One region of the Klebsiella sp. M041 genome, then DNA from elsewhere that is predicted to be linked to it. Evidence: predicted binding sites of a transcription regulator. Region 1 holds the regulator's gene; each other region holds the start of a gene.
What was found. Region 1 encodes Fur, which represses iron uptake genes when iron is present. Its sites were predicted from a motif close to ATAATAATGAGAACNACTATCAA; they were not measured.
Positions count from the first base shown of each region.

Region 1 (5,791 bases):
CGAGCACCACCGCGCCGATAGGACGCATCAGGAAGCCCGAGCCAAATACCGCAAAGGTGAGCATCAGCGCCGCGAACTCGCTCTCCGCCGGAAAGAAGGTGCGGGCGATATAGGTGGCGTAAAAGCCAAACAGGAAGAAGTCGAACTGTTCGAGAAAATTCCCGCTGGTCACGCGGAGGATAGCGCCGACGGTGCCGGCGCGGGTGGGTTGTTGGGTCATAGGGGGTGCTCTCCATTGTCTTTATCTTGTTGTTATCGGGTGCAGAGGGGCAGGTCAGTCGCCGGCGACGCCCGCCTGTTTTCCGCGGCGTTTCTCAATCGCCCACTTGAGTAACGCCGCACAGCGATAAAATCCGTGGGCAAATTTTCCATACGGCAGGGTTAAGAACAGGGCCATCACCACCCCGAGGTGGATGGCGAGCAGGACGCCCATCCACGAAGTATCCCGCCCCGCCAGCAGCGCCAGGCCGGTGAAGCTGGTCAGCAGCAGCAGCAGAATAAATCCGCGATCCATCGGTTTCTGCCGCGCGTCGCCGTGCAGCGGCGAGCGGCGCAGGTTCAGCCACAGCAGGCCCGCCGGGCCGACCAGCAGGCCGATGCCGCCGAGGGTGCCGAGCAGCACCGGCAGGCTGAAGAAGGGGTAGGGGGCTTCCTGGCCGGCGATATAGTGATAGCCCGTGGCCACCACGGTGGCGGCGAAGCAGAGCATAAAGCCGTAGAAGGTGCAGTGGTGGAAACGGCGGCGCAGCAGGGTGAAGGCGTCATCGGCTTCGTTGCAGCCTTTCCCGTGCCCGCCGTCGAGATATTTCAGCGTCAGCGCATCATGGGATGCCTTCGCAATATCAATCGGTTGCGGCTGGCCCGGGGAGATCTCGCGCCAGAAGCGGATCACCCCGCTCATCAGTAAGCCAATCGCCAGCACAAAGACCGAACCAAACATCCACGCCAGCAGGTTATGGGGGAATATCTGGTAGAAGTCGCCCGCCAGCGGCGGATGGCGCAGCGAGCCTTTGAGCCCCATCGCCAGCAGCAGAAAGACAATCAGGCCGCCGACCAGCGCCAGCACGGTGGTCATGCCGGCCCGGCGGTACAGGCTGCTAAAGGCGGCGGGCTGGGCGTAGTGTTGATAGGTCTCGAGCCGGACTTCGGCCATCGCCTTCGGCACGTTAATGGCGAACTCGTGCGGTGGCGCATACTGGCAGGCATGCAGGCAAGCGCCGCAGTTATGGCACAGGTTAGCCAGATAGTTGATATCCGCCTTGCCAAAGGCCAGGCGCTGGGTCATCGCCGGGAACACGGCGCAAAACCCTTCGCAGTAGCGGCAGGCGTTACACACCTGCATCACCCGTTCGACTTCCGCCTCCGGTTCGGTGATGATCTGCGCGTCAATGATCAGCTTTTCAAGCGACTTCATGGTGTTTCTCCTGCTGCGCCGACCGGGCGGCTTGCTGGCCGGCGATGCGGCCGAAGGTGGTGCCGATCGACATCCCGACGCCGGCGGTGTAGCCCTTGCCCAGCACGTTGCCGGCCATCATTTCCCCGGCGACGAACAGATTACGGCTGGGTTGACCGGCGAAATGGACGGCGGCGGTGTCGTCGACGTAGAGCCCGAGGTAGGTGAAGGTGATCCCCGGACGCAGGGCGTAGCCGTAGTAAGGCGGCGTATCGATGGGGCGCGCCCAGTGGGTTTTCGCCGGCGTGAGGCCAGAGGTCGCGCAGTTATCCAGGCGGGTGTGATCGAACTGGCCCGGCGCGCAGGCGGCATTATAGTCGGCGATGGTTTGCGCTAAGCGTTCGCCGTCCAGCCCCAGCTGGCGGGCCAGTTCCGCGATGGTATTGGCCTGAGCGCCGGGAAAGACGGGGGGCATAAAGTGGCCGATGGCTTTGCTGTCGATGATCGAGTAGCCGATCTGTCCTGGCTGGTGGGCGACCAGTCGGCCCCAGATGGCGTAGCGTTTAGGCCAGAAATCTTCCCCCTCATCATAAAAGCGCACGGCATCGCGGTTGACCACCACCCCCAGCGAAACGCAGTCGACGCGGGTGCAGATCCCGCCGTCATAGAGCGGCGCCCGGGCGTCAATGGCGACGCAGTGGGACTGGGAAGGATCGCCGATGATATCGGCCCCGGCGTCGATCATAAACTTGAGCAGCCCCCCCTGGTTGAAGCGCGTGCCGCGGATGAGAAAGTTATCGGCGGGCCATTCGCCGCGGTCATTTTGCCCCCAGGCCTCGCGCAGCCACTCGCGGTTGGATTCAAATCCGCCGGCGGCGAGGACGCAGCTTCTCGCGACAATCCGTTCCTCGCCCGCCAGCGCGGCGACAAATTCACCGTTGCGCAGTTCCAGGGCCTGCACCGGCGTGTTGTAGCGGATCTGCACCCCCATCCGCTCTGCGCTGCGGTAATAGGCATTGACCAGCGCTTTGCCGCCGCCCATAAAAAAGGCGTTGGTGCGGGCCACGTGCAGGGCGCCGGAGAGCGGCGGCTGAAAGTTAACCCCGTGCTGACGCATCCAGTCCCGGCACTGTGACGAGGTGCGGATCACCAGCCGGGCCAGCGCTTCGTTGGTGTTCCCTTCGGTGACGCGCAGCAGATCCTGCCAGTACTCCTCTTCCGGATAGCTGTCGACCAGCACGTCCTGCGGCGCATCGTGCATACAGCGCAGGTTACGCGTGTGCTGCGAGTTGCCGCCTCGCCACTCCCGCGGCGCCGCCTCCAGCAGCAGCACCGAGGCGCCGGCTTCCCGGGCGGTTAAGGCGGCGCATAGCGCGGCATTGCCGCCGCCAATGACCAGTACATCCACCATTATCGGCTCCCTTACAATTTAATGATTTGTTAAATTTGTAATGGGAATGTAGGCGGTAACGGCGACGGGGCGCTATGGCGTAACGCTAAAGAGGGGTTTAGTTAACGTAAAGGGTGGCGCCTGGCCAGCGATCGGACTCCACCAGCTGGCGCATGACTTTGCTTAGTATGACCCGTGCCGCAAGGCCTGCCGGGGTGAGCTCATCATCCGACAGGCTGACCAGAAAATTGGGGCGGCTGAGGATCGGATTAGCGATGCCGATCACCCTCAGCGCCTGATGGTCGAGATGGGAAATAGCGGCCCCGGGCTGCAGAGTGGCGCCCAGTCCGCTGCGCACGGCCTGCATCAGCAGGGCCAGACCGTCAATGTCCGCCACCACCTCAACGCTGAGGCTGTGCTGCTGGCAAACCGCCTCCAGCCTGCCGCGCAGGCCGTGGCCCTGGCTTGGCATAATCAGCGGCAGGGTGGTGAGCTGGTCAGGGGAAACAGGGTCATCCGGCAGCGAGGCCAACAGCGCATGGGTGCCGATCAGGAACAGGCGCTCTTCGAGCACCGGTCTGGCGCTCCAGCGCAGGATCTTCTCCTGCTGGAAGACGATGGCTAAATCCAGCTGGCGGGTGTTGATCATCCGCTCCAGATTCCCGGAGAGGCTTTCCACCAGGTGCAGGCGGACGTCGGGGTAGCTCTCGCGCATCGCGTTGATGAACGGTACGCCAAGAACGGAGGCGGTGCTGGGGGCCATGCCGACGCTGACGTGGCCCGACAGCCGCGCCTCGCGGGCGGCGAGGATGGCATCATCGGCATGACGCAGCGCCAGCTGCGCCTGTGAGTAGAAAGCGAGGCCCGCGCTGGTGGGCGTCACGCCGCGAGAGGTTCGCTGCAGGAGGCGAATGGACAGCTCATTTTCCAGACGCGCGATCTGCTGGCTGAGCGCCGAGACGCCGATATTCAGATCGAGCGCGGCGCGGCCCATGCTGCCGGTTTCAACAATGCGCGTAAAATAGCGTAGCTGGCGAAGTTCCATATCAACTCTCCGGACAAAGCGGGGACTCGCGAGGGTCGCCGCCGGGACGTGAGCGGGAAGCGCGGCAGAAGCGCCCATAAAAAAGCCAACCGGCTGGTTGGCTTTTCAGAGCAGGCGAAGCAGGGAATTACTTTTCCACCGCGTCGTGGGCGTGTTCGTCCTCGCGGCAATCACCTTCCGCACAGTGACCGTACAGATACAGACTGTGGTTGGTCAGGCGGATGCCGTGACGGGAAGCGATTTCACGCTGGCGCGCTTCGATAGAGTCATCACTGAATTCGATCACTTTGCCGCAGTCGAGGCAGATCAGGTGATCGTGGTGATGCTGCTGGGTCAGTTCGAAAACGGATTTACCGCCTTCAAAATTATGACGAGTCACGATACCGGCGTCATCAAACTGGTTGAGGACGCGGTAAACGGTCGCCAGACCAATCTCTTCGCCCATGTCGATCAGGCGTTTATATAAGTCTTCCGCACTGACATGATGGTTATCCGGTTCCTGCAGCACTTCAAGGATTTTCAGTCGAGGAAGTGTGACTTTCAGGCCAGCCTTCTTTAATGCGGTATTGTTGTCAGTCATGCGGAATCTGTCCTGTTGCTAAACGATCTACTTCCTTCAACGGAAGTCATACAGAAATTAACCCGACGTAATGCGTCTCATTATAGAACTGCCACTGGTAAATGAAAACTGCAAGCATCGGGCCTGGTTTGCTGTCAAAAACGAGGCACCAGCTACAAACTGCGTCACGTGCCTCGTAGAATCAGAGGACATTGTACAGATATGTGATTAAAAGTTAAAAACTTGTAGCTATTAGTTTGATTGCTTTTGTCTATTAATACGACGCAACTCAATGATTGCGCCGCTTAATTATCAGGCGTTTTTGATTTCTTCGAGGTGCAGCTCTTCAGCCACCTGCTTCACCCACTTCTCAACGCGCTCGTTGGTCAGTTCCGGCTGACGGTCTTCATCAATGGCGAGGCCGACGAAGTGGTCGTCATCCGCCAGGCCTTTGGAGGCCTCGAAGTGATAGCCGGCAGTCGGCCAGTGGCCAACGATGGTCGCGCCGCGCGGCTCAATGATGTCGCGGATGGTGCCCAGCGCATCGCAGAAGTACTCTGCGTAGTCTTCCTGGTCGCCGCAGCCGAACAGCGCCACCAGCTTGCCGTTAAAGTCGATCTCTTCCAGCGTCGGGAAGAAGTCGTCCCAGTCACACTGGGCTTCACCGTAGTACCAGGTCGGGATGCCGAGCAGCAGGATGTCGTGGGCTTCCAGATCTTCTTTGCTGCTTTTGGCAATGTCGTGAACATCAGCAACATCTTTACCAAGCTGCTTTTGAATCATTTTTGCAATATTTTCGGTGTTGCCGGTGTCGCTGCCAAAAAAGATGCCGATGATTGCCATGAGTAAAATAACCTCTTGAAACTTAAATGATGTGGTAGGGACGCGATGCCCACAGATAACGGCAATCATAGCAGAACAGGCAAGGACGCGGAAACAGCAATCACGCCCGACTGCACACTCTGCTACATGAATGCGGATTTTTCGCGGAAAGTTAGACTTTTCCCTGGCTGCGCAGGGCGGTTAATTGCGTCATCAGCATCTCTTCGATGAGATCGCTGCGGCTCATATTACGCGCTTCCGCCAGTTCGTTAAGCGCATCGACCGCGTCGGCGTTGAGCTTTAGCTCCACGCGCTTCAGCCCGCGCACTTTATCGCGTTTCAGCTGATTACGTTTGTTGATGCGCAGTTGTTCATCGCGCGACAGCGGATTGGTTTTTGGTCTTCCCGGGCGACGCTCGTTTGCGAACAAATCTAATGTCGTACGGTCCGTTTGTTCTTTTGCCATGATTCTGAGTGACTTCGGGGAAACAAGCTGCCGGGCTCTAGCCGGCGCAGATAGCGCGCCATCATACATCAGGCGAACGGCTGCGCCAACGACCGCGGGCATTCTGCGGCGCGGTC
Region 1 is NZ_JCAXWU010000008.1:180,048-185,838, reverse strand. Features, by position in the region: gene AC6CWS_RS12765 (MFS transporter) at 1-220, opposite strand, end outside; gene tcuB (tricarballylate utilization 4Fe-4S protein TcuB) at 275-1,414, opposite strand; gene tcuA (FAD-dependent tricarballylate dehydrogenase TcuA) at 1,401-2,804, opposite strand; gene tcuR (tricarballylate utilization LysR family transcriptional regulator TcuR) at 2,902-3,828, opposite strand; gene fur (ferric iron uptake transcriptional regulator) at 3,956-4,408, opposite strand; gene fldA (flavodoxin FldA) at 4,700-5,230, opposite strand; gene ybfE (LexA regulated protein) at 5,382-5,675, opposite strand.

Region 2 (5,791 bases), on a different contig from region 1:
TTCCTCTTCCTCAAAGCGCAGGCTGAGGGTATCCGCCTGCTGCAGCCCGGCGACAATCGCCTTACCCAGCAGCGCCGGGTCGAGCGCGCCGCGCAGTTCAACATAGTGGGCCACGCTCCAGGCGCCAGGCAGAGTGGAGAGGCGCTCGGCCATCCAGATCCCCGGCTGCGCGGCAACCAGCGGTAAACGAGTGGTCATGGTCAGCTCCTTATGCCGCATGATGGGCGGGGGTCAGTGTCGGCCAGTTGGCCGCCAGCCAGGCGTTGCACGCCTCGACCGACTGCGGAGGACACACCACCGTCCAGCCGGCAGGCAGCGCGCAATGCCCCGGCCACAGGCTGAACTGCCGCTGGTCATTGCGCAGAATGTAAAACTGCCCTTGCGGATTGTCGAAGGGGTTACTGAATTGCATATCAAACTCCTGTCGTAAAGCGCTGTGCTAAGGGGGCGACAGCAGAGGCTGCCAGAGCTGGATCAGCCCCGCCGTCAGCCCGCCGCGCCAGCAAAGCGCATCATGCCCGCCGTCAACCTGACGCCAGAAAATCGTCTGCTGCGTTGTGGTAAGTTGCGCCAGCAGCGCCTGGTTGGCGCGAAAAATAATCGGTTCACGCTGGCCCGCTTCCAGCCAGATGCGCAGCCCGGCCGAGGACGCCTCGCCCTGGCGGAGACGTTCGCCGATAAAGCCCGTCCCGCTGCCATCGCGATGCGGCCACCAGTAGGAGCCTGACTGGCTGAGCACGCAGCCAAAGCGCTGCGGCCAGTTGAGGGCGGCGAACATTGCCGCCAGGCCGCCGAAGCTTTGCCCGGCCACCACCGTCCGCTCCGGGCGGTCGCTGAACGGGACGTGACCGCGGACCAGCGGCAGGAGCTCCTCCTGCACCGCCAGCCAGAAATCGCGATGACAGGGCAGCTCAACCCCGCGGCGCTGGTTGTCGATCGCGTCGATCAGCAGGTAGACCGCCGGCGGCAGCCTCCCCCCGCGGGTCAGCGCGGCCAGCGGCGACCACACCGGCATGCTTTCGGCCCAGAACTGGCCGTCAAGCAGGATCGCCAGGGGCCGCGTTTGCGGGTCGACGGCCTCGCCGGGGGTGTAGATCCAGACCCGGCGATGGTTGCCCAGACGCGCGCTGCGCCACTCAAGGCAACGGGCGGGAGGATGCGCCTCATTAAGCAGATCCCAGCCGGGTTGCGCCGGCGCCTGCGGCATCTCCAGGGCGGAGACGCCATGGCCGCGTCCGCCACGCCAGCTGTGCGGGTTCAGCGGATCGGCTATCGCCCGCGGCAGCAGTTTGCGCCAGCCTTCGCGCAGCAGCGCGCGGTCCGGCTTATCGGCGCTGAACACCTCAGGGGAAAAATCATCGTCACGGTCGGAGGGAATAAAGCAGTAGCTGCCGCGCCAGGTCGGCGACAGCGTGGTTCGCCAGCACCAGGCGTCGGTCCCGGGCAGACGTTGCAGCGATTGCGGTCGCGCATTTTGATGGTGGTCGGTCACGCCGGTGATATAGAGCCATACCCGACGGCGCGGAGAACGCGTTTCATCCCCCGCCAGATCCCGCCACCAGAACGTCACCTCGATGGCGTCATCCACCGCCCGGGACTGCGGCCCCTGCAGGGTTCGCCACCACTCCTCGCTTCCTGTCGTTAACATTCAGTCATTAACCCTATGTATCGCGTGACTTTTTTAATTAATTGTCATTCTTTATTGATAATATTATTGATAACTATTTGCATTTGCAATAGCGTATTAGCGCGCCGTGGGAAGCGCGTCTTTCACAACACATGTCGAAGAGAGCTTATTCAGCTAGCGACGGAGTGCCTTTGCCCTCTTCCGGCAACATTTATGCCGCCTCCCCTCCCGGTGGGAAGGGGCGTTTGGGGAACGTGGCGACAAAAAAGCAGGAATAACAATGAATAACAGGATCAAATCCCTGGCCTTGCTGGTCAATCTGGGAATTTACGGGGTTGCTTTTCCGTTAAGCGCAGCGGAAACCGCCACCGACGATAAAAACAGCGCCGCGGAAGAGACCATGGTGGTCACCGCCGCCGAGCAGAACCTGCAGGCGCCGGGCGTCTCCACCATCACCGCCGATGAGATCCGCAAACGTCCGCCGGCGCGCGACGTCTCGGAGATCATTCGCACCATGCCGGGGGTCAACCTGACCGGCAACTCCACCAGCGGCCAGCGCGGGAATAACCGCCAGATTGATATCCGCGGCATGGGCCCGGAAAATACCCTAATCCTGATCGACGGCAAGCCGGTCACCAGCCGCAACTCCGTGCGTCTCGGCTGGCGCGGCGAGCGCGACACCCGCGGCGACACCAGCTGGGTGCCGCCGGAGATGATCGAACGCATCGAAGTGATTCGCGGCCCGGCCGCCGCCCGCTACGGCAACGGCGCCGCCGGCGGCGTGGTGAATATCATCACTAAAAAAACCGGCGATGAGTGGCACGGCTCCTGGAACACCTATATGAACGCCCCGGAGCACAAAGACGAAGGCTCCACCAAGCGCACCAACTTCAGCCTCAGCGGCCCGCTGGGCGGCGATTTCAGCTTCCGCCTGTTCGGTAACCTCGACAAAACCCAGGCCGACGCCTGGGACATCAACCAGGGCCATCAGTCCGAACGTACCGGGATCTATGCCGACACCCTGCCGGCCGGGCGCGAAGGGGTAAAAAATAAAAACATCGATGGTCTGGTGCGCTGGGAATTCGCCCCGATGCAGTCGCTGGAGTTTGAGGCCGGCTATAGCCGCCAGGGCAACCTCTACGCAGGCGACACCCAGAACACCAACTCCAACGACCTGGTAAAAGAGAACTACGGCAAAGAGACCAACCGTCTGTACCGCAACACCTACTCGGTCACCTGGAACGGCGCCTGGGACAACGGGGTGACCACCAGCAACTGGGCGCAGTACGAACGTACCCGCAACTCGCGCAAAGGCGAAGGCCTCGCCGGGGGGACCGAGGGGATCTTCAACAGCAACCAGTTTACGGATATCGATCTGGCGGATGTGATGCTGCACAGCGAAGTCAGCATCCCGTTCGACTATCTGGTTAATCAGAACCTGACGCTGGGCAGCGAGTGGAACCAGCAGCGCATGAAGGATAAGGCCTCCAACACCCAGGCGCTGTCGGGGGGAGAAATTCCGGGCTACGACAGCACCGGCCGCAGCCCCTACTCGAAGGCGGAGATCTTCTCCCTGTTCGCTGAGAACAACATGGAGCTGACCGACACCACCATGCTGACCCCGGCGCTGCGTTTCGATCATCACAGCATCGTCGGCAACAACTGGAGCCCGTCCCTCAATCTGTCTCAGGGCCTGTGGGACGACTTCACGCTGAAGATGGGTATCGCCCGTGCCTATAAAGCGCCGAGCCTGTATCAGACCAACCCGAACTACATTCTCTACAGCAAAGGCCAGGGCTGCTACGCCAGTAAAGACGGCTGCTATCTGCAGGGGAATGAAGATTTAAAAGCCGAGACCAGCATCAACAAAGAGATTGGCCTCGAGTTTAAACGCGACGGCTGGCTGGCGGGCGTGACCTGGTTCCGCAACGATTACCGCAACAAGATTGAAGCAGGCTATGCTCCGGTCTATCAAAACGGTAAAGGTACCGATCTCTACCAGTGGGAAAACGTGCCGAAAGCGGTGGTGGAAGGCCTGGAAGGTACGCTGAACGTCCCGGTGAGCGAGACCGTGAACTGGACCAACAACATCACCTACATGCTGCAGAGTAAGAATAAAGAGACCGGCGATCGGCTGTCGATTATCCCGGAATACACGCTGAACTCCACGCTGAGCTGGCAGGTACGCGATGACGTTTCGCTGCAGTCGACCTTTACCTGGTACGGCAAACAGGAGCCGAAGAAGTACAACTATAAGGGTCAACCGGTCACCGGCAGCGAGAAGAACGAGGTCAGCCCCTACAGCATCCTCGGCCTGAGCGCGACCTGGGACGTGACCAAATACGTTAGTCTGACCGGCGGCGTGGATAACGTCTTCGACAAGCGCCACTGGCGCGCGGGCAACGCCCAGACCACCGGGGGCGCCACCGGCACGATGTACGGCGCCGGCGCCGAGACCTACAACGAATCGGGCCGCACCTGGTATATGAGCGTCAACACCCACTTCTGATAGCGGGTTCTCCCTGCCCCGCCCTTGCAGGATAAAGGGCGGGGACAACCACGGTATTCTTGCCCTATGCGCATCCATCACGCCCCCCTGCCGCTGGCCGGCTATACGCTGCAGCACGTCGACTTCGACCCGGCGACTTTTCAGGCTGCCGATCTGTTGTGGTTGCCCTACCACGCCAGCCTGAGCGGCTGGGGCCGCAAGCGGCAGGCGGAGCACCTGGCCGGGCGCATCGCCGCGGTGTACGCCCTGCGCGAGGTGGGAGAAAAACAGCCTCCCGCGATTGGCGATCGGCGCCAGCCGCTGTGGCCCGCGCCCTGGTTCGGTAGTATCAGCCACTGCGGCCAGCGCGCGCTGGCGGTGGTCGCTGACCGGCCGGTGGGCGTCGACATCGAGCGCCGGTTTACTCCACAGCTGGCGGCGGAGCTGGAGAGCAGCATTATCAACGAGGCGGAAAAAAAGGTGCTATTGCACAGCGGCCTGCCCTTCCCGCTGGCGCTGACGCTGGCCTTTTCGGCGAAAGAGAGTGGGTTTAAGGCGACGCCGACGGCAGGCCAGCGCGCGCTGGGGTTCACCGATTTCCAGATCGTGGAAATAACGGCAAGCACCTTAGCGCTTCGGTTTGCGGGGCAACGCTATCCGCTGTACTGGACAGCGTCGGAGGAGCAGGTCGTCACGCTTTGCGCATTGCAGCAGTAAACGCCCGCGCTTCACGCGACGGGCGTTCAGACCATCAGCCCCTGTTTTGCACCCGGGCGACGATGGCGGCGGCATCAAACCCGTGGTGTTGGCGCATCCAGCCGCGATCGGCGGCGGCGGCGTACTCCCCGTCCGGGATCCCCAACCGCTGCAGGGCAATGCCCACGCCCGCTTCCGCCAGCACCTCGGCCACCAGGCTGCCCAGCCCGCCGTTGACGTTATGCTCTTCGACGGTGATCACCGCTTTGCACGGCTTCAGCGCCGCCAGCAGCGCGGCGGTATCGCAGGGGCGGATCGACGGCACGCTGACCACTTTCGCCTGAACGCCGAGGTCGGCAAGCTGCTGCGCCGCCTCCACTACCTCATGCACTGTCGAACCGGTGGCTACCAGTGCGACGTCCTCGCCTTCGCGCAGAGTCAGCACGGCGCCGGGAACAAAGCGATACGACTCGTCAAGCAGCTCCGGCAGCGCCTTGCCATCGAGGCGAATATAGACCGGCCCCTGATAAGCAAGGGCATAGTCGATAATCTGCCGACATTCGCGCGGCGTGGAGGGGGCGAAGATCTGGATATTGCCGAAGCCGCGCATCACCGCCAGATCGTCAATCGCATGGTGGGTGCTGGCCAGCGGACCGTAGCTGGCCCCGGCGTTAAGGCCAAACAGCTTCACGTTGGTGTTGTTGTAACAGACATCCACTTTGATTTGCTCATTGGCCCGCGAAATAAGAAACGGCGCGGCGTTACAGGTCACCGCCACTTTGCCGCCCAGCGCCAGACCGGCGGCGGTGCCGACCATACTCTGCTCAGCGATGCCGACGTTCACCAGCCGGCCGGGAAATTGCTTAATAAAGGGGGCGATTTTAGCCGTCGACGTGGAGTCGGCCACCACCGGCACCAGATCGACACCGCTTTCCACGGCGGCGATAAAGGCCTCGACCATGACGTTAGCCAGGTGTTCT
Region 2 is NZ_JCAXWU010000005.1:8,387-14,177, forward strand. Features, by position in the region: gene entF (enterobactin non-ribosomal peptide synthetase EntF) at 1-198, opposite strand, end outside; gene AC6CWS_RS07350 (MbtH family protein) at 209-412, opposite strand; gene fes (enterochelin esterase) at 440-1,648, opposite strand; gene fepA (siderophore enterobactin receptor FepA) at 1,908-4,136, shown strand; gene entD (enterobactin synthase subunit EntD) at 4,203-4,832, shown strand; gene AC6CWS_RS07370 (transketolase family protein) at 4,867-5,791, opposite strand, start outside.
Region 2: the regulator Fur is predicted to act here: its motif matches at 1,709-1,731, upstream of fes (enterochelin esterase).

Region 3 (5,791 bases), on a different contig from region 1:
GCTACGGAACCTGAAAGCCGTCGATTTCACCGATGAGAAGTTCGGCGTACCGACCGTTACCGACATTATCAAAGAGCTGGAAAAACCGGGCCGCGACCCGCGTCCTGAGTTCAAAACCGCTCAGTTCGCCGACGGCGTGGAGACTATGAACGACCTGCTGCCGGGGATGATCCTCGAAGGCGCGGTGACCAACGTCACCAACTTCGGCGCGTTTGTTGATATCGGCGTTCACCAGGACGGCCTGGTGCATATCTCTTCCCTTTCGAACAAGTTCGTTGAAGACCCGCATACGGTGGTGAAAGCGGGCGACATCGTGAAGGTCAAGGTCATGGAAGTCGATCTGCCGCGTAAGCGTATCGCCCTGACCATGCGTCTCGACGAGCAGCCGGGCGACAGCAACGCCCGCCGCGGCGGCGGTCAGGATCGCCCGCAGGGCAATCGCCCGGCCGCGAAAGCCGCCAAACCCCGCGGTCGCGACGCGCAGCCTGCCGGCAACAGCGCGATGATGGATGCCCTCGCCGCGGCGATGGGTAAAAAACGCTAATCCCTCCCTGCCCCTTTTCAGGGGCAGTTTTCCTTTTCATTGTCACTGACCTATAGCCGCCTTTTCGCGCAAATGGCTCTCAGTTATTTCTGATAACCTGCATTTATTCCGCGCCGGGCAGATAGCGAAATTAATATTTTCATTTCGTTAACTTAAGAAACCTTAATTAAACATTAGAGCGACGAAATAATATTTCGCATATTTTTGATCACAGGCGGACTTTGCGGCATATCAATAAAAAGGTGAATTTCACTTTAAAAATGGCATAAAGCGCATCATATGTATTGATGATAAAAACCATTCTCATTATCATCGCTTGCAGAATGTTTTTTCTTTTTCGTTGGCTACGGTCCCCGGCGCAACTGCCTCCAGGCGTCCGGAAAATTCTTCTTCGGTTAGCGATAGACAAGTAGGCCCTATGCAATTCACACCTGATAGTGCGTGGAAAATTACCGGATTTTCCCGCGATATTAGCCCAGCATACCGTCAGAAATTGCTCTCCCTCGGCATGCTGCCCGGATCCTCTTTTCATGTGGTGCGCGTGGCGCCGCTCGGCGATCCTGTTCATATTGAAACCCGACGCGTCAGTCTGGTATTACGCAAAAAAGATCTCGCCTTAATCGAACTGGAAGCGGTTGCACAATAACGGCTGACCCGGCACAAGAGTTTGAAATATGAAAAAATTAACCGTTGGTTTAATTGGTAATCCTAATTCCGGCAAGACTACCCTGTTTAATCAGCTGACCGGCGCCCGCCAGCGCGTGGGCAACTGGGCCGGGGTCACCGTTGAGCGTAAAGAGGGCGTGTTCGCCACCACTGACCACCAGGTCACGCTGGTCGACCTCCCGGGAACCTACTCTCTGACCACCATCTCTTCGCAAACCTCGCTGGACGAGCAGATCGCCTGCCACTACATCCTCAGCGGCGACGCCGACATGCTGATTAACGTGGTCGACGCCTCCAACCTCGAGCGAAACCTCTATTTGACGCTGCAGCTGCTCGAGCTGGGGATCCCCTGCGTCGTGGCGCTGAACATGCTGGATATTGCCGAAAAGCAGCAGGTGCGTATCGATATCGATGCCCTCGCCGCACGCCTCGGCTGCCCGGTCATTCCGCTGGTTTCGACCCGCGGACGCGGGATCGAAGCGCTGAAGATTGCCCTCGACCGTCATCAGGCGAACAGCGATATCGAGCTGGTCCACTATCCACAGCCGCTGCTGCGCGAAGCCGACCTGCTGGCGCAGCAGATGTCAGCGCAGATCCCGGCCCGGCAGCGGCGCTGGCTCGGTCTGCAGATGCTGGAGGGCGACATCTACAGCCGGGCCTATGCCGGCGACGCCGCCGATAAACTGGATATCGCCCTGGCGAATCTCAGCGACGAGATCGACGACCCGGCCCTGCATATCGCTGACGCGCGCTATCAGACCATCGCCGCCATTTGCGACGCCGTCAGCAACACCCTGACCGCCGAGCCGAGCCGTTTCACCGCGGCGATGGACAAAGTGATCCTCAACCGCTTCCTCGGGTTGCCGATTTTTCTCTTTGTTATGTACCTGATGTTCCTGCTGGCCATCAACATCGGCGGCGCGCTGCAGCCGATTTTCGACGCCGGCTCGGTCGCGGTCTTTATTCACGGTATTCAATGGCTGGGTTACACCCTGCACTTCCCGGACTGGCTGACCGTCTTCCTCGCCCAGGGGATCGGCGGCGGTATCAACACCGTACTGCCGCTGGTGCCGCAGATCGGCATGATGTATCTGTTCCTCTCCTTCCTCGAGGACTCCGGCTACATGGCGCGCGCCGCCTTTGTCATGGACCGCCTGATGCAAGCTCTCGGCCTGCCGGGGAAATCCTTTGTCCCGTTGATTGTCGGTTTCGGCTGCAACGTGCCGTCGGTGATGGGCGCCCGCACCCTCGACGCCCCGCGCGAACGTCTGATGACCATTATGATGGCGCCGTTTATGTCCTGCGGCGCGCGGCTGGCGATCTTCGCCGTCTTCGCGGCCGCCTTCTTTGGTCAGAACGGCGCGCTGGCGGTCTTCTCGCTCTACGTGCTGGGCATTGTGATGGCCATTCTCACCGGCCTGATGCTGAAGCACACCATTATGCGCGGCGAAGCCTCGCCGTTCGTGATGGAGCTGCCGGTGTACCACGTCCCGCATATTAAGAGCCTGATTATCCAGACCTGGCAGCGCCTGAAAGGCTTTGTGCTGCGCGCCGGGAAGGTGATCGTCATTGTCAGCATCTTCCTCAGCGCGCTGAACAGCTTCTCGCTGAGCGGTAAGGTCGTCGACAACATCAACGACTCCGCGCTGGCCTCGGTGAGCCGGGTCATCACTCCGCTGTTTAAGCCGATCGGCGTGCATGAAGATAACTGGCAGGCCACCGTGGGCCTGTTTACCGGCGCAATGGCGAAGGAGGTGGTGGTCGGTACGCTGAACACCCTCTATACCGCCGAAGATATCCAGAACGAGGAGTTCAATCCGCAGACCTTCAGCCTCGGCGAGGAACTGCTGGCCGCCGTCGACGAAACATGGCAGGGACTGAAAGACACCTTCAGCCTCAGCGTCCTGGCCAACCCCATCGAAGCCAGCAAAGGCGATGGCGAAATGGCCACCGGCGCGATGGGCGTGATGGGCAGTAAATTTGGCAGCGCCGCGGCGGCTTACAGCTACCTGATCTTCGTTCTTCTCTATATCCCCTGCATCTCGGTGATGGGGGCCATCGCCCGCGAATCGAGCCGCGGCTGGATGACCTTCTCCATTCTGTGGGGACTGAATATCGCCTATTCGCTCTCGACGCTCTACTACCAGACCGTCAGCTTTAGCGACCATCCGCGCTACAGCCTGGTGTGTATCCTGGCGGTGATATTGTTCAACGTGGTGCTCTTCGGTCTGCTGCGTCGGGCGCGCAGCCGGGTTGACGTCTCGCTGCTGGCCACCCGGAAAACGCCGGCCTCCTGCTGTTCCAGCCCGGCTGGCGATTGCCACTAAGGAGGATCTGTGGCGTCGTTAATGGAAGTCCGCGATATGCTGGCCCTGCAGGGCCGCATGGAGGCGAAACAGCTCAGCGCCCGCCTGCGGACGCCTCAGCCGCTGATTGACGCCATGCTCGAACGCATGGAAGCCATGGGTAAGGTGGTACGGATCAGCGAAACCAGCGAGGGCTGTCTCTCCGGCAGCTGTAAAAGCTGTCCTGAAGGGAAAGCGGCGTGCCAGCAGGAGTGGTGGGCGCTGCGATGAAGGGAGTAAGGCCTGCAAGCGCCACGGGATAAAACGAGTGCGACAGCAGAGAAAAACGGGCCAGCAGGCCCGTTTTTATGACTGGATTATTTATACACGTCAGCGTTAGCGTGAACGGTTTTTTCGTTTTTCTGCCCGGCAATCACCACAAAGTATTTTCCACCCAGCTCATCGGCTTTTTTCGACAGATCGCGTCGGGCGTCCATCGGCGAGGTCGTCCTTGAGGTCGTGATGCTGCCGACCTTGGTCAGATTCATCTTCGCCACGTCCTCTTTTTGGATCTCTTTCGCTGCGAATGCGCCAAAAGACAGACAGCCAATCACCAGAGATGCAACCATTCCTGTAACAAGTTTCATAGCCTCTACTCTCCATTAGGTTGTTATTTTAGGTCACGGTGGCGGAATGAAATAATCAACCACCGTAACAACCTAAGTATTGCTGTGAATGGCCCTTTTACCATGGCGCGGCAAAAAAAATTACCCCAGCCGTTTTTTCAACGCCAGCAGCGGCTCGCAGAAGGCCGCGGGATGGGAAACAAACGGCGCATGCGCTGCCTTGTCAAAGAGAATTGACTCACTATCCGGCCATAGCTTATCCAGCAGCGGGACAATCTTGCGCGGCACCAGCCCGTCCAGCCGACCGTACAGCCGCAGAAACGGCATCGGCAGTCCGACCAGCGCCTGACGCAGATCGACGGTTCTGAGGATCTCCAGACCGCCGTTCAGCGCCTCAGCGGAAGGCATCGGCAGCGAGAGCACCGCCTGCTTTAACGCCCGCGCATCCTGACGAGCGCTCTCCGTTCCCATGGTTTGCAGGGCGAGGAACCGCTCGACGGTACGCTGGAAATCCTCGCTCAGCTGCTGCTGAAATCCGGCCAGCACCTCCGGCTTGATGCCCGGCCAGTCCTCATGGGCCGCGAAACAGGGGGAAGAGGCGACCGTTACCAGCGCCTGCACCCGTTGCGGGCACCTTATCGCTATCTGGCTGGCCACCAGCCCGCCCAGGCTCCAGCCCAGCCACACCGCCTGAGGCGGAGCCTGCTCCAGCACCCGCTGCGCCATCGCCTCCAGCGACATCGCCCCAAACCCGCCGCTACGGCCATAGCCCGGCAGGTCCACCAGGTGAAGGGTAAAATGCGAAGCCAGCTGCGGCGTGATGCAATCCCAGACCTGAGCGTTCAGCCCCCAACCGTGCAGCAGCACAAGATGACAATCACCTTCGCCGATTGTTTGCCACCAGATGTCGTTCATCCGTTACCGTTCTCTTTTTTACTGGACAGAAGGCCAAATATGCTAACAGCACACAGCTTATGCTGGCTATGCCAAATGCCGCTGGCGGTCGCCCGCTGGGGGATCTGCTCTCGCTGCAGCCGCGCCCTGCTCGCCTGCCCCCCGCTCTGCCCGCAGTGCGGCCTGCCGTCGGCAATGTCCCGGCATCCCTGCGGCCGCTGCCTGCAAAAGCCGCCTCCCTGGCATCGGATGGTAGCGGTCAATGACTATTGTCCGCCGCTGAGCGATCTGGTGCGGCAGCTGAAGTTTCACCATCGTCCGGAACTGGGCCCCGCCCTGGCGCGCCTGCTGCTGCTGCGCCTTAAACAGCGTGACGATTTGCCGCCGGTAGACGCGCTGGTCGGCGTGCCGCTGGGGCATCGCCGCCGCTGGCGCCGGGGTTATAATCAGTGCGATGAGCTGTGCCGACCGTTAGCCCGCTGGCGTGGGTGCGTCTGGCGTCGCGACGGCCTGACGCGCCAGCGAGCGGGCGCCGTGCAGCATTCGCTTAATGCCCGCCTGCGCAGGCAGAACCTGAAAAATGCCTTTCAGCTTGAATTTGCCGTGCAGGGACTCCATATCGCTCTGGTGGATGATGTCGTCACGACCGGCAGCACCGTCGCCGAGATATCCCGCCTGCTTTTGCGAAACGGCGCCGCGACGGTTCAGGTATGGTGTGTATGCCGTACCTTGTAGACCCCCGCTGATGGGCGTATTATAACCCAGTAAAATAGTCA
Region 3 is NZ_JCAXWU010000016.1:53,292-59,082, forward strand. Features, by position in the region: gene AC6CWS_RS20180 (Tex family protein) at 1-544, shown strand, start outside; gene feoA (ferrous iron transporter A) at 963-1,190, shown strand; gene feoB (Fe(2+) transporter permease subunit FeoB) at 1,219-3,537, shown strand; gene feoC ([Fe-S]-dependent transcriptional repressor FeoC) at 3,547-3,786, shown strand; gene AC6CWS_RS20200 (YdgH/BhsA/McbA-like domain containing protein) at 3,873-4,142, opposite strand; gene bioH (pimeloyl-ACP methyl ester esterase BioH) at 4,263-5,036, opposite strand; gene gntX (DNA utilization protein GntX) at 5,076-5,750, shown strand.
Region 3: the regulator Fur is predicted to act here: its motif matches at 835-857, upstream of feoA (ferrous iron transporter A).

Region 4 (5,791 bases), on a different contig from region 1:
ATACCGCTGCCCGATGACGGTTATTGTGGTCCTGGCGCCGTTGCCCCTCAATGCACATTTCTGCCTATGTCTTGCCTATTTCTCCATATGGCTGGAGAATTCGCGGCGGCCTGCGCACAATGTACGGGTGAAGAAACATCGGGAGAGACGGTGGCAATGCAACACGCAGAGATATGTCAGACTCTGACAGAAAAGGTTAACCAGCTGAAAGATAAGCACGAAATGTTAAGTTCGCTGCTACCCGACGTCCGCCTGCTGTACGGGACGCAGCCGGGACCGCGGATGCCGGTGATGTACCAGCCGGGGATCGTTTTTCTCTTTTCTGGCCATAAAATTGGTTATATCAATGAGCGGACGTTTCGCTACGATACAAACGAATATCTGCTGCTGACCGTACCGCTGCCTTTCGAATGCGAAACCTTTGCCACCCCGGAGGTGCCCCTGGCCGGCATGCGCCTGAACGTCGATATCCTGCAGCTGCAGGAGCTGCTGATGGATATTGGCGAGGATCCGCTGTTTCAGCCCGCCGTCGCCTCCAGCGGGATAAACTCCGCAGTGCTCTCGGAGGACATCTTGTGCGCTGCTGAACGGCTGCTCGACGTGATGGAGCGGCCGCTGGACGCGCGGATCCTTGGCAAGCAGATCGTCCGCGAAATTCTCTACTATGTGCTGACGGGACCCTGCGGCGGCGCGCTGCTGGCGCTGGTCAGCCGGCAGACCCACTTCAGCCTGATTAGCCGCGTACTCAAGCATATCGAGAGTCAATACACCGAAAACCTCAGCGTCGATCGGCTGGCGGCGGAAGCGAATATGAGCGTATCGGCGTTTCACCATAATTTTAAATCGGTGACCAGCACTTCGCCGCTGCAGTATCTGAAAACCTACCGTCTGCACAAGGCGCGCATGCTGATGATCCATGACGGGATGAAGGCCAGCGCGGCGGCGATACAGGTGGGATATGAAAGCCCTTCCCAGTTCAGTCGCGAGTTTAAGCGCTACTTCGGGATGACGCCCGGGGAAGACGCCGCGCGTATTCGTACGATGCAGGGAATGTAATACCGGGGAGGGAGCAGGCCGGGCGGGCGCAGCCCCCCGGCAGTCGACGTCAGGCGCTGCAGTATTTCTTTTTGATCACCACGAACAGCGTGCCGAGCAGGCCAGCCAGCAGCAGGGCAATCGGCAGGATCATCAGGCAGGTCATCACCTGATCTTCATGACGCTTCACGAACGGGATCATGCTCAGCGCATAGCCGAGGCCCGTGACCACGCCGACCCACAGCAGGGCGCTCAGCCAGTTGAAGAACTGGAAGCGGCGGTTCGGCAGACCGGAAATCCCCGCCATGGTTGGCAGCAGGGTACGGACAAATGCCAGAAAGCGGCCCGCGAGCAGCGCCAGCAGACCGTGGCGGTCAAACATGCAGGTGGCGCGCTGATGGTACTTATGCGGCAGGTGCGCCAGCCAGCCTTTCACCGTTTGCGTATTGCCCAGCCAGCGCCCCTGTACATAGCTCAACCAGCAGCCGAGGCTGGCGGCGGCGGTCAGAATGGCGATAGTGGGCACAAAGTCCATGACGCCTTTAGCAATCAGCGCGCCGGCGAGCAGCAGCAGGCTGTCTCCAGGTAAAAAGGAGGCAGGCAGCAGCCCGTTTTCCAGAAACAGGGTCGCGAACATAACCAGATATACAACGCCCACAACATGAGGGTTCGCCAGTGCGGCAAAATCATGTTGCCACAGCGCGGCGACAATCTCTTGAATGACAACCATGGACTTTCCTAAGTGGTACCGTATTGTTGACTAGTGTACTCCTGAAGAGACCCGAGCACCTTGATCCCGGGCGCAACAAAAGCGGCCGCTCTGATAAAAAGCGTCCGCTATTGTTGCCACTGACTGTCACTTTACACGATACGCGCGAAGCCCGCTGCTAAATCCGCCTGCAGATCGTCAACATTTTCGAGACCAATGTGCAAACGGATCAACGTGCCGCTGAAGTCGACTTCCGCATCCGGTCGGATGTGAGCGATTTGCTCGGGCTGATTGGCCAGAATCAGCGATTCAAAGCCGCCCCACGAGTAGGCCATGCTGAAGAGGCTGAAGTTGTCGAGATACGCTGCCAGCTCAGCGTCGTTGAGACGCTTGTTGAGCACAAACGAGAACAGCCCGCTGCTGCCGGTAAAATCGCGCTTCCAGAACTCATGGCCTTTACTGCCGGGCAGAGCGGGGTGGTTGACCCGCGCCACCTGCGGATGCTGCGCCAGCCACTCGGCGATGCGCAGGCTGCTTTCATGATGCTGACGCAGGCGGACGCCCAGCGTGCGCAGGCCGCGGCTGGTCATATAGGCGGTATCGGCGTCCAGCATTTGCCCCATCAGATAGGCATTCTCACGCAGCTGCGGCCAGCAGCGCGCGTTCGCCACCGCGGTGCCGACCATGGCGTCGGAGTGGCCGATCAGGTATTTGGTGCCTGCCTGAACAGAAATATCAATGCCAAAATCCAGCGCTTTGAACAGGATCCCCGCCGCCCAGGTGTTATCGATCATGATAATCGCTTCCGGGGCGACCTGACGCACGGCGGCGACGATCGCCGGCACATCGTGCACTTCCATGGTGATGGAGCCGGGCGATTCCAGGAACACCACGCGGGTCTCAGGGCGAACCAGACGGGCAATATCGGCGCCGATTAAGGGATCGAACCAGCTGGTGGTCACGCCGAGTTTGGCGAGAATTTTGGTACAAAAATCCTGGCTTGGCTCATAGGCGGTATTGGTCATCAGCACATGGTCGCCCTGCTCGACAAACGCCAGGATAGTGTTGGCCACCGCGGCGGCGCCGCAGGGGAAGAGGGCGCAGCCGGCGCCGCCCTCCAGCTCGCACATCGCTTCCTGCAGCGAGAAGTGGGTCAGGGTGCCGCGCCGCCCGTAGAACAGCTCGCCGTTGGCCCGATTGCGGGTGGCGTGCTTTTTGGCCTCTACGGTGTCGAAAACCAGCGATGACGCGCGCTGGATCACGCTGTTCACTGAGCCCTGAGTATATTTTTTGCTCCGCCCGGCGTTGACCAGCGCGGTATCAAGATGTTTGTCAGCCATGTTGATGAACCTGTTTTTATACGTCTGGACGTCTAAACTAGCATGAATCTTCTTTTCTGTACCAGCGCGCTGCCGATACAGGTGAAAATTTTACCAGGCTCGCGGTTAGCCACTTTTTTACTGCGTAAGCGCAAGGAAAATAAACGTGATTTGCTGCACAGTGTAAATACTAATGAGAACCACTATCAATTCGATGTCGTTTTGATATTATTGTGGGCAGATTTTGTGATTATCGTCGTGGAGATAGAGCGTGGGTAATAATTTGATGCAGGCGGATCTCTCCGTTTGGGGTATGTATCATCATGCCGATATTGTCGTTAAGGTGGTGATGATTGGCCTGATTCTGGCGTCGGTCGTCACCTGGGCCATCTTCTTCGGTAAAGGGGCGGAAATCCTCGCCAGCAAGCGTCGCCTCAAACGTGAACAGCAGCAGCTGGCGGAAGCCCGCTCTCTCGATCAGGCCAGCGATATCGCCAGCGCCTTTGAGGCGAAAAGCCTCACCACCCAGCTTATCAATGAAGCGCAGAACGAACTCGAACTCTCCGCCGGTGCCGAAGACAATGAAGGCATCAAGGAACGAACCGGTTTCCGCCTTGAGCGCCGCGTCGCGGCCGTCGGTCGCCATATGGGGCGCGGCAACGGCTACCTGGCCACCATCGGCGCCATTTCGCCGTTCGTGGGCCTGTTCGGCACCGTCTGGGGCATCATGAACAGCTTTATCGGCATCGCCCAGACCCAGACCACCAACCTTGCGGTGGTGGCGCCGGGCATCGCGGAAGCGCTGCTGGCGACAGCTATCGGTCTGTTCGCCGCCATCCCGGCGGTGGTCATCTACAACATCTTCGCCCGCATGATCGGCAGCTATAAGGCCTCGCTCGGCGACGTCGCCGCTCAGGTACTCCTGCTGCAAAGCCGCGACCTGGACCTCAGCGCCAGCGGCGTGAAGCCGGTGCGCAGCGCGCAGAAATTACGGGTAGGTTGATCGGCTATGGCGATGCGTCTTAATGAAAATCTGGACGATAACGGCGAAATGCATGAGATCAACGTGACGCCGTTTATCGACGTCATGCTGGTTCTGCTGATTATCTTCATGGTAGCCGCGCCGCTGGCGACGGTCGACGTGAAGGTCAATCTGCCGGCCTCCTCCAGCCAGCCGCAACCGCGACCGGAAAAACCTATCTACCTGTCGGTGAAGGCGGATAAGAGCATGTTCCTCGGCAACGACCCGGTGACCGAAGCGAATATGATTAACGCCCTGGATAGCCTGACCGCCGGCAAAAAAGATACCACCGTCTTCTTCCGCGCGGATAAAACCGTCGATTACGAGACGATGATGAAAGTGATGGATACCCTGCATCAGGCGGGCTATCTCAAGATCGGGCTGGTGGGCGAAGAGACCGTCAAAGCGAAGTAACCTCCCCCTTTCCACTTTTCTCCTCAGGCTGGCCTTGCGCCAGCTTTTTAATAGGTGGCGCAATAACTTGTAAGACCAATCTTATAGATGTGTGACAACTTTCTCAGTTAACAGAAAACATAAACCCGATGCGAAAAATGACAATAGGATAGTTTTTATCCTGCCTCTACAGTGAATACCACTTCATCTGAGAGGGATTATATTGTGAATCACGATAATAAACTGTCATTTGCGGAGAAGCTGGGATATGGCATGGGGGATGCAGCCTGCGGTATCGTTTACTCTTCGGTAACCATGTTTCTGACATGGTTTTATACGGATATTTACGGGCTTTCTGCTGCCGCAGTCGGAGTGATGTTCCTGGTGACGCGGGTTCTGGATGCGATTACCGATCCGCTAACCGGCATTGTTGCAGACCGTGTAAAGACCCGCTGGGGCCATTTTCGCCCGTGGCTTATCTGGTTTGCCGTACCTTATGCCGTGCTGGCGGTAATGACCTTCACGACTCCGGAATTTGGCGCATCGGGTAAACTGGTTTATGCCTACCTGACCTACACCTTACTCATGCTGTGTTACACCTTTATCAATATTCCCTACTGCGCATTGGGCGGAGTCATTACGCGTGATGAGAAGGATCGCCTTTCAGCCCAGTCATATCGTTTTACGATCTCATCTCTGGCCGGTCTGATGGTTTCTGTCGCAACCCTGTTCCTGGTGGATTTTTTCGGTAAAGAAAATAAGCAGTTTGGTTTTCAGGCGACAATGGGAATCATGGGCGCGATCGCTATTGTAATGCTGGCTTTTTGCTTCTTCTCTACCAAAGAACGCGTGGCTCCAGCTGTTGAACAGCAGGGGAGCATACGCGAAGACCTCCGTCAGCTGCTGGCGAATGACCAGTGGCGTATTGTGGCGATAATTACTTTTTTCTCCAGTATGGCCGGGGTTATGCGCAGCGCCGCCACGCTCTATTATGCAACCTACCTGATGTTAGGCGGTGTGGAGTCAGCAGCGGGAACGGCCATGAAATCAGCATTTGTTTCCACCAGCGTCGTTGGCACGATTATCGGCAGCATCGCCGCCGGATGGCTGGCCAAGCGCTATCGCGCGGTATCGCTGTTTAAAAATATCAACCTCCTGCTGGTCCTTGTTGGCGTCGTAATGTTCTTTGTGCCGCCGACCTGGTTGCCGGTGGTGTTCCCTTTATACTTCCTGGTCGGCTTCTTCCATCAGATGTACCAGCCGTTTAAATGGAACATGATGGCCAACGCTGCCGATTATGGCGAATGGAAGTTT
Region 4 is NZ_JCAXWU010000012.1:116,744-122,534, reverse strand. Features, by position in the region: gene AC6CWS_RS17165 (AraC family transcriptional regulator) at 157-1,056, shown strand; gene yghB (DedA family general envelope maintenance protein YghB) at 1,106-1,765, opposite strand; gene metC (cystathionine beta-lyase) at 1,897-3,084, opposite strand; gene exbB (tol-pal system-associated acyl-CoA thioesterase) at 3,335-4,066, shown strand; gene exbD (TonB system transport protein ExbD) at 4,073-4,498, shown strand; gene AC6CWS_RS17140 (glycoside-pentoside-hexuronide (GPH):cation symporter) at 4,703-5,791, shown strand, end outside.
Region 4: the regulator Fur is predicted to act here: its motif matches at 3,251-3,273, upstream of exbB (tol-pal system-associated acyl-CoA thioesterase).